Linked DNA regions of Methanobrevibacter smithii ATCC 35061. The protein of the gene in region 2 binds, or shares a complex with, the protein of the main gene of each other region. Links are inferred from orthologs where the notes say so. Each region holds a gene or a part of one and is shown on either strand. Other genes may lie near its edges.

Region 1 (3,195 bases), 450 kb from region 2 along the record:
TCACAGGAAAGAACAGATAACACAAATAGCTAAATATTGGATTGAAGCATTAAATAATGTTACTCCATCTGATATTACTATTTACGGAAAAACAGGAACTGGAAAAACAGCAGCAGCAAAATTTGCTCGTGAACAGTTAAATGAAGCAGCATCTAATAAAAATGTTTTCATAAAAGTTGAATATATTCGATGTACTGACTACACAACAGAATATCAGGTTATTGCACAACTGTGTCAAAAGCTTGGAAGAAATGTTCCTCACAGAGGATGGACAAAAGGAGAAGTTATTAATACTTTCAGGGACATTTTCAGAAGAAATGCTTATGGAAAAAAACTAATTTTAATTGTTATTTTAGATGAAATCGACATATTGCTCAGCAAAGATGGTGATGGAATTTTATATACATTAACAAGAACTGATAATGTATCCATATTGTCCATTAGTAATTATGTTGAATTTAAACAGTTTATCACACCTAGAGTAATGAGTAGTTTAAGGGATAAGGAAATTGTTTTTCCGCCTTATGGTGCTGATCAATTGGCTGATATTTTAAGTGAAAGGGCTAGTTTGTCATTTAAAGAAGATACAATTGAAAGTGATGTTATACCATTATGTTCAGCTATGGCAGCTAAAGAAGAAGGAGATGCAAGATATGCTCTGGATTTACTTAGAACTGCTGGGGAAATAGCTGATGAAGAAGAATCTGATAAAATCATTGGCGATTATGTAAGAAGGGCAAAAGATAGAATTGAGCATAATAAAATTACTGATGTTATTTTAACTCTACCAACTCAACAGCAAAGAGTTTTAGACGCTATTTTAAGACTTACTCAGAATAATGAAGAAATAACATCAGGTAAATTATACGATACCTACAAAGAAGTATCAAAAGGAGATTCTGTAACATACAGAAGAATTTTTGATTTTATAAATGAACTTGAAATGTTAGGTATTATTTCAACCAATACTATATCACGTGGACGTGGAAAAGGAAGAACTAATATTATAACACTTCAATGCGATACTGATTTACTTGAAAAAACACTTTATTCAATATGATTCCATTTAGGATTGTTTTTTATTAAAGTTTTTAAAATGGCCATTCTAACTGGAACAGCATTAAATGCTTGATTGAAATATTTGTTATGTTTGGTGTTATCTAAATCAGTAGCTATTTCATCAATTCTTGGTAATGGGTGCATAACAATAACATCCTTACCTTCTAACATTTTTTTATTAACAATATAAGCTCCTTTTATTTTTAAGTATTCATCTAAATCTCCAAAACGTTCTTTTTGGATTCTGGTTACATATAAAACATCTACTTTATCAATAATTTCTTCTATACTATCAACTTCAGTATATGGAATATTTTTTTTGTTTAAATCGTGTAAAACCTCTTGAGGCATTCTTAATTCTTTAGGAGCTACAAAATAAAGTTCCACATTATCATATAATCCCAATGCATTGGACAGGGAATGTACTGTACGACCAAATTTTAAATCACCGACTAAAGCTATTTTTAAGTTATCAATTTGCCCTAATTCTTTTTTGATAGTGTATAAATCAAGTAATGTCTGGGTAGGATGCTGACCAGCACCGTCTCCAGCATTTATCACAGGAACATCAACAATATCTGATATGAATTTGGATACGCCTTCTAATTCATGTCTAATAACTAAAGCATCACTGTAACCCTCAAACATTTTTGCAGTGTCAGCTATGCTTTCCCCTTTGGAAACAGAACATGATCTTGTATTTTCAATACCTATGCAGTTTCCACCTAAACGTTTCATAGATGTTTCAAAAGATAATCTTGTTCTTGTTGACGGTTCAAAAAACATCAATCCAAGGATTTTACCTTTTAATTCATCACAGCATTCTTTTGATTTAGCTATATCTTCTAGTTTTGATGCTTCATCTAGAATATAATCAATATCCTTTCTTTCAAAATCTTTTATTGAAATTATACTTTTTAATTCAAAAATTTTAATCAACCCATTTTATTCAATTCTTTTATCAATTAAATTGTTAATATAACTAGCAAATTTATCAATTTCATCCATATCCAATACAGGAATATTTTCACTGGAAAGTGTTTTTTTAGCTTTTATTTTATCTATAAAGTTTCCTTCATCAGGATTTATTTCATAACCAAAATTTGAAGAAATAAATGATGATTTAACAAGTTGTTCTGAAAATGTTTTGTTCAGATGACTTTTAGTATTTGATTTTTCATCACAGTTCATAAACAGAGCAACCGGTTTTTCCATTAATGTTCCCATATTTCTGGATATGTATCTTTTTAAGGTTCCCTGGACTTTTCCATGATATAATGATCCGGCCAATATAATAAAATCATATTTTAACAAACAGGCTGTTTTAGCTTTTTCAATTGGAATTAATTGAATTTTAGCTTTTATTTTGTTTGATAAAATTTTTGCAGCTTTTTTTGTTATTCCGCTGGATGTTGAGTAAATTATTGCTATTTTCATATAATCCTTTCAATTGGTACGACAAGAATATCTTTTGCACCTGCATTTCTTAAATCGTTAACAAGTTCGAAAACCACGTCTTCATCTATAACTGCTTGTACAGCTACAGTTTCTTCTTTAGATAATACTTCTGAAATTGTTGGGCCAGTCATTGCAGGCATGACTTTTTTAACTTTATCTAAATTTTCTTTTTTAACATTCATCATTACAAGCTTTTTCCTTTCAGCTTCAATTACTCCTTTTATACTTGTACTTACTGCTTCAACTAATTCTTTTTTATTTTCAAAGCTGTTGTCATTAGTGATAAGTTTAATAGTACTTTCTAAAATTACATCAACAATTTTCAAATGATTCATTTTTAATGTGGTTCCTGTACTGGTTAAATCAGTAATTAAATCAGCTATTCCAATTAATGGTGCAATTTCTGTAGAACCACTTAATGTTATTATTTTTGATGTTAAACCATGTTCTTCTAAGTATTTTTTTGTTAATGTTGGAAATTCAGTAGCTACTACCATATCTGATGTTAAATCATCAATGGAATTTATAGTGGAATCTTCCGGTGATGCTAAAACTAATTTTGTCTGTCCGAAAGACAAATCAACTAATTCCTTAACATTAGCTTCACTTTCATTAATCAAGTCTACACCAGTTATTCCCATATCTACAATTTCATCTTCAACAAATTTTGGAATGTCT
Region 2 (3,331 bases):
TTATAAAAGACATTAACTTCAACACTGAAGTTCAGATGGCGGGTCTTGTTGTTGGCAAAAACTTTGTTCTGTCACCTCATTACTCATCATTCATTCCGTCTAAAATAGGGGGGGATGCTGAACCTAAAGATATATTGAGTATCATGGTTAAAACATCTGATGAATGCAAAGGATACATAACTGATGACGGGGATGTTGTTAAAATAAACACTATTAATGATATCAGGTATTTGGCTGAAGGTGCAGCTGCTGCAGGTTTTATTCTGGAAAAAGCAGGTGTTAATCCGGCTACAATAGCTTCTACAGTTTACAGAGGAGCACATCCCGGCGGCAGTGCAGCTATTGGAAAATTTGTAGACAGCAACCTGGAAACTGAAATTAAAGGTTTGTTTGTTGATGATGCAAGTGTGTTACCAATTTCTCCAGGAAAACCTCCGATTTTAACTATCATGGCATTATCTAAAAGATTGGCTGATTATTTAATTGGCTGATTTTTTTTATAAACTAAAAATTTATATGATTTTACATAAATATCTTTAATTATGAAATCTGAATGCGCATGCCCTATTGATAAAGCAGTTGTATTGTTTAATAAAAAATGGACTATCCAATTAATTAGGGATATGTTTTTTGGTAAAAAACAATTTAAAGAGTTTCAAGAAGATAAACCTGATTTAAGTAATAAAGTTTTGTCACAAAGACTTAAGGAATTAGAAAATAACGGGCTTGTTGAAAAAAAGGTTTTAAATACGACACCTATTTCTAGCGAATATCATTTAACAGAGTATGGAAAAAAATTAAATAGGGTAATATATGAGCTTGCTGTATTTATTTTAGATGAATCTGATTTTGTTGAGTATAAAGATGAAGAAGTTAAAAATCAGATTAAAAACAATTTTAAACAAGCTCTTAATATTTAAAATTAAATTTTATAATTTTTTGGAGGGTTTCCTGAAAAGTCAGCTATTGTAGCATCACCGGAGATGGTGAATACTTCGAATTCAGGATTATCTCCACTTTGGTATAATGTTTTTACTAGTTCGTTTGATTCGATAACTTTTTGTTTAAGTTCTAAATTTGAAGTAAACTCTACTTTTCCACTTATTCTGATCCATGCAAATTCAGCAGTTGCTGTTGTAATTTCACAGTTAGGATTTTTTTCTAATTCTTTGTACATTGGTTTTTTATTGCTTGTACAAAAATAAGGTTTGTTGTTTTCTTCAAAGTAATATAATATTGGTCTTACTTTTGCATTTCCGTCTAAACCTTCAGTTGCTAAATAAATTAATGGATTTTCATTTAAAAATTTTATTACATCATTCATAATATATACTTCCTTTTTTGGTTATTTATTGCAATAAATGTAATTAATATTATGATTGAAGTATTTTAAAAGCTTTTTGTAACTATTGGGTAACTTAGTAACCAAATGGTTACTTATAAAAAAAGAATTTGAAGATTATTCGAATTGTTTTTCGATATCTTCTGTTTTAATTAATTTTTCACAGTAATGGCATCTGACAACTGGCGGATGGTTGTTTATAACATTAAATTTAGGAGCTATAGGTTCATTTGCATAATTGGTTATGCATTTTGAGTTGGTACATTTGATAATTCCAGTAATTGTATTAGGCAGTATAATTTTATCTTTTTTCACTGGTTTGTAGTCTCTGATAATGTTAACACTGGCTTTAGGTGCAATTAATGCAATTTGGTCAAGTTCTTCGTGGTTTAATTCTCTGTTTTCAATTTTAACTATGTCCTTTCTACCAATTTCTTTTGATGAAACATTCATAGCTACTGTAACATTTTTAGTTTCACTGTCTGGAAGCCCTAGTATTTTAAGGATATGTAATGACTTGTTTGCAGTAATATGGTCAATTACTGTACCATTTTCAATAGCTCTAATTTTTAATTCAGATTTTTTATCAACACTCATAATTTACCCACTGTACATTTTTAAGTCTAATATGTCAATAATTACTTCAGTATCATTGATTAAAGTTTCAATATCTTTATCCTTTGTGTTTAATGTAAATGTTTCAATAACTCTGGCTCCGCGTGCTTTTACTTTTTCAGCCATTCTGTCTACTGTAGCCTGCCCCCCTCTGCCGGTCATTGTTGCAAAGAGGTATAGGTCTTTTCCTCTTAAATTGCATCTGTCAATTAATGTTATAATTGCAGGTGTTGGTTTTCCTGCCCAAGTTGGAGTTCCTATGTAGATTGAATTATATTCTGTTAAATCCACTTCAGAAGGAGCTATTTCAGTTTTTGTTTCTTTAATTGAGTCAATACAGGAAGTTAGTTTATTTTTAAATCCACTTCTATTTTTTAAATCAGTAACCTCGAGTATATCAGTTTTTAACTCTTTTGCAAGTGTTCTAGCTACAACTTCTGTACTTCCGTGTTGGGAATAATAAATTATTAAAGTTTTCATATTATCTCCCTCTCTTTGATTTTATTTGTTTGTTTTAGGGTGTTATATATTTTATGGATTAAGTCCAAAATGGTTTAATCCTGTTGTTTCATCTAATCCAAGCATTATGTTCATATTTTGTATAGCTTGACCTGATGCACCTCTAACAAGATTATCGATACAGGACAGCATTACAATTCTTCCGGTATCATCAATTTCAAATCCTCCAATATGAACAAAATTGGATCCTCTAACAGAACTTAAATGAGGAATTTCTCCATCATCCATTAATTTAATGAAGTATTCTTTACCGTATGTTTTTTCATAGAATTTTCTTAATTCATCAGGAGTAATGTCTGAATGCTCTTCTCTTAAGAAGCTATGGCTTGTTGTTTGGATTCCTCGAATAACTGGAACTAAATGTGGGGTAAATGAAACTTTAACATCTTCAAACCCATGTAATTCCTGCTGAATTTCAGAAACATGTCTGTGTGAAGAAATTTTGTAGGGATTGACATTATCTGCAATATTTGGGTAATGTGTGGTACTTGAAGGATTTACTCCTGCTCCGCTAACTCCTGTTTTTGAATCAATGACTATTCTGTCAACCAAATCATTATCTACTAAAGGGTAAGAGGATAATATTGCTCCTGTTGGGAAACATCCAGGATTTCCTACCAAATCAGCTTTTTTAATTTCATCTCTGTAAATTTCCGGAAGACCATAAACACCTTTAATGTCACTGGTATGTTCCAATCCGTACCATTTTTCATAAACTTTGGTGTCACGGTATCTGTAATCTCCGCTTAAGTCAATAACTTTAGTTCCGGTTTCAAGCAAGTCCGGAACTATTTTCATTGATGCTCCGTGAGGGGTGGCTGTAAATATTATATCTGCATCCAATTCACTTGGCTG

Evidence for each region.
Region 1: the proteins of pyrI (region 2) and pyrB are in contact, whole or in part, in a crystal structure (PDB 2BE9), measured with the Sulfolobus acidocaldarius proteins. The link is inferred for Methanobrevibacter smithii ATCC 35061 from one-to-one orthologs. Residues at the interface, in WP_011278410.1 of Sulfolobus acidocaldarius: Asn115, Tyr117, Cys118, Ile119, Asn122, Asp123, Val124, Glu125, Ala126, Arg141, Glu143, Tyr144, Cys145, Glu146, Ile148; in WP_011278411.1 of Sulfolobus acidocaldarius: Asn83, Leu84, Ala85, Asp86, Arg89, Lys103, Tyr104, Asp105, Gly106, Ala107, Arg109, Phe110, Glu113, His127, Arg169, Glu192.

The regions. Positions count from the first base shown.
Region 1 is NC_009515.1:1,266,344-1,269,538, reverse strand. The notes cover bases 24-2,876. They hold pyrB (aspartate carbamoyltransferase), read right to left. Parts: upstream 1,999-2,876; coding sequence 1,048-1,998; downstream 24-1,047. Other genes in these bases: hisG (ATP phosphoribosyltransferase), read right to left, coding at 2,493-2,876; MSM_RS06375 (flavodoxin domain-containing protein), read right to left, coding at 2,005-2,496; MSM_RS06385 (Cdc6/Cdc18 family protein), read left to right, coding at 24-1,060. In the rest of the region: more of MSM_RS06385, read left to right, coding at 1-23; more of hisG, read right to left, coding at 2,877-3,195. UniProt on the Methanocaldococcus jannaschii protein: Catalyzes the condensation of carbamoyl phosphate and aspartate to form carbamoyl aspartate and inorganic phosphate, the committed step in the de novo pyrimidine nucleotide biosynthesis pathway.
Region 2 is NC_009515.1:816,984-820,314, reverse strand. What follows is about bases 200-3,188. They hold pyrI (aspartate carbamoyltransferase regulatory subunit), read right to left. Parts: upstream 1,940-3,188; coding sequence 1,460-1,939; downstream 200-1,459. Other genes in these bases: argC (N-acetyl-gamma-glutamyl-phosphate reductase), read right to left, coding at 2,489-3,188; MSM_RS04305 (flavodoxin family protein), read right to left, coding at 1,943-2,437; MSM_RS04315 (pyridoxamine 5'-phosphate oxidase family protein), read right to left, coding at 923-1,324; MSM_RS04320 (winged helix-turn-helix transcriptional regulator), read left to right, coding at 543-920; MSM_RS04325 (FAD-dependent oxidoreductase), read left to right, coding at 200-491. Also shown: more of MSM_RS04325, read left to right, coding at 1-199; more of argC, read right to left, coding at 3,189-3,331. UniProt on the Methanocaldococcus jannaschii protein: Involved in allosteric regulation of aspartate carbamoyltransferase.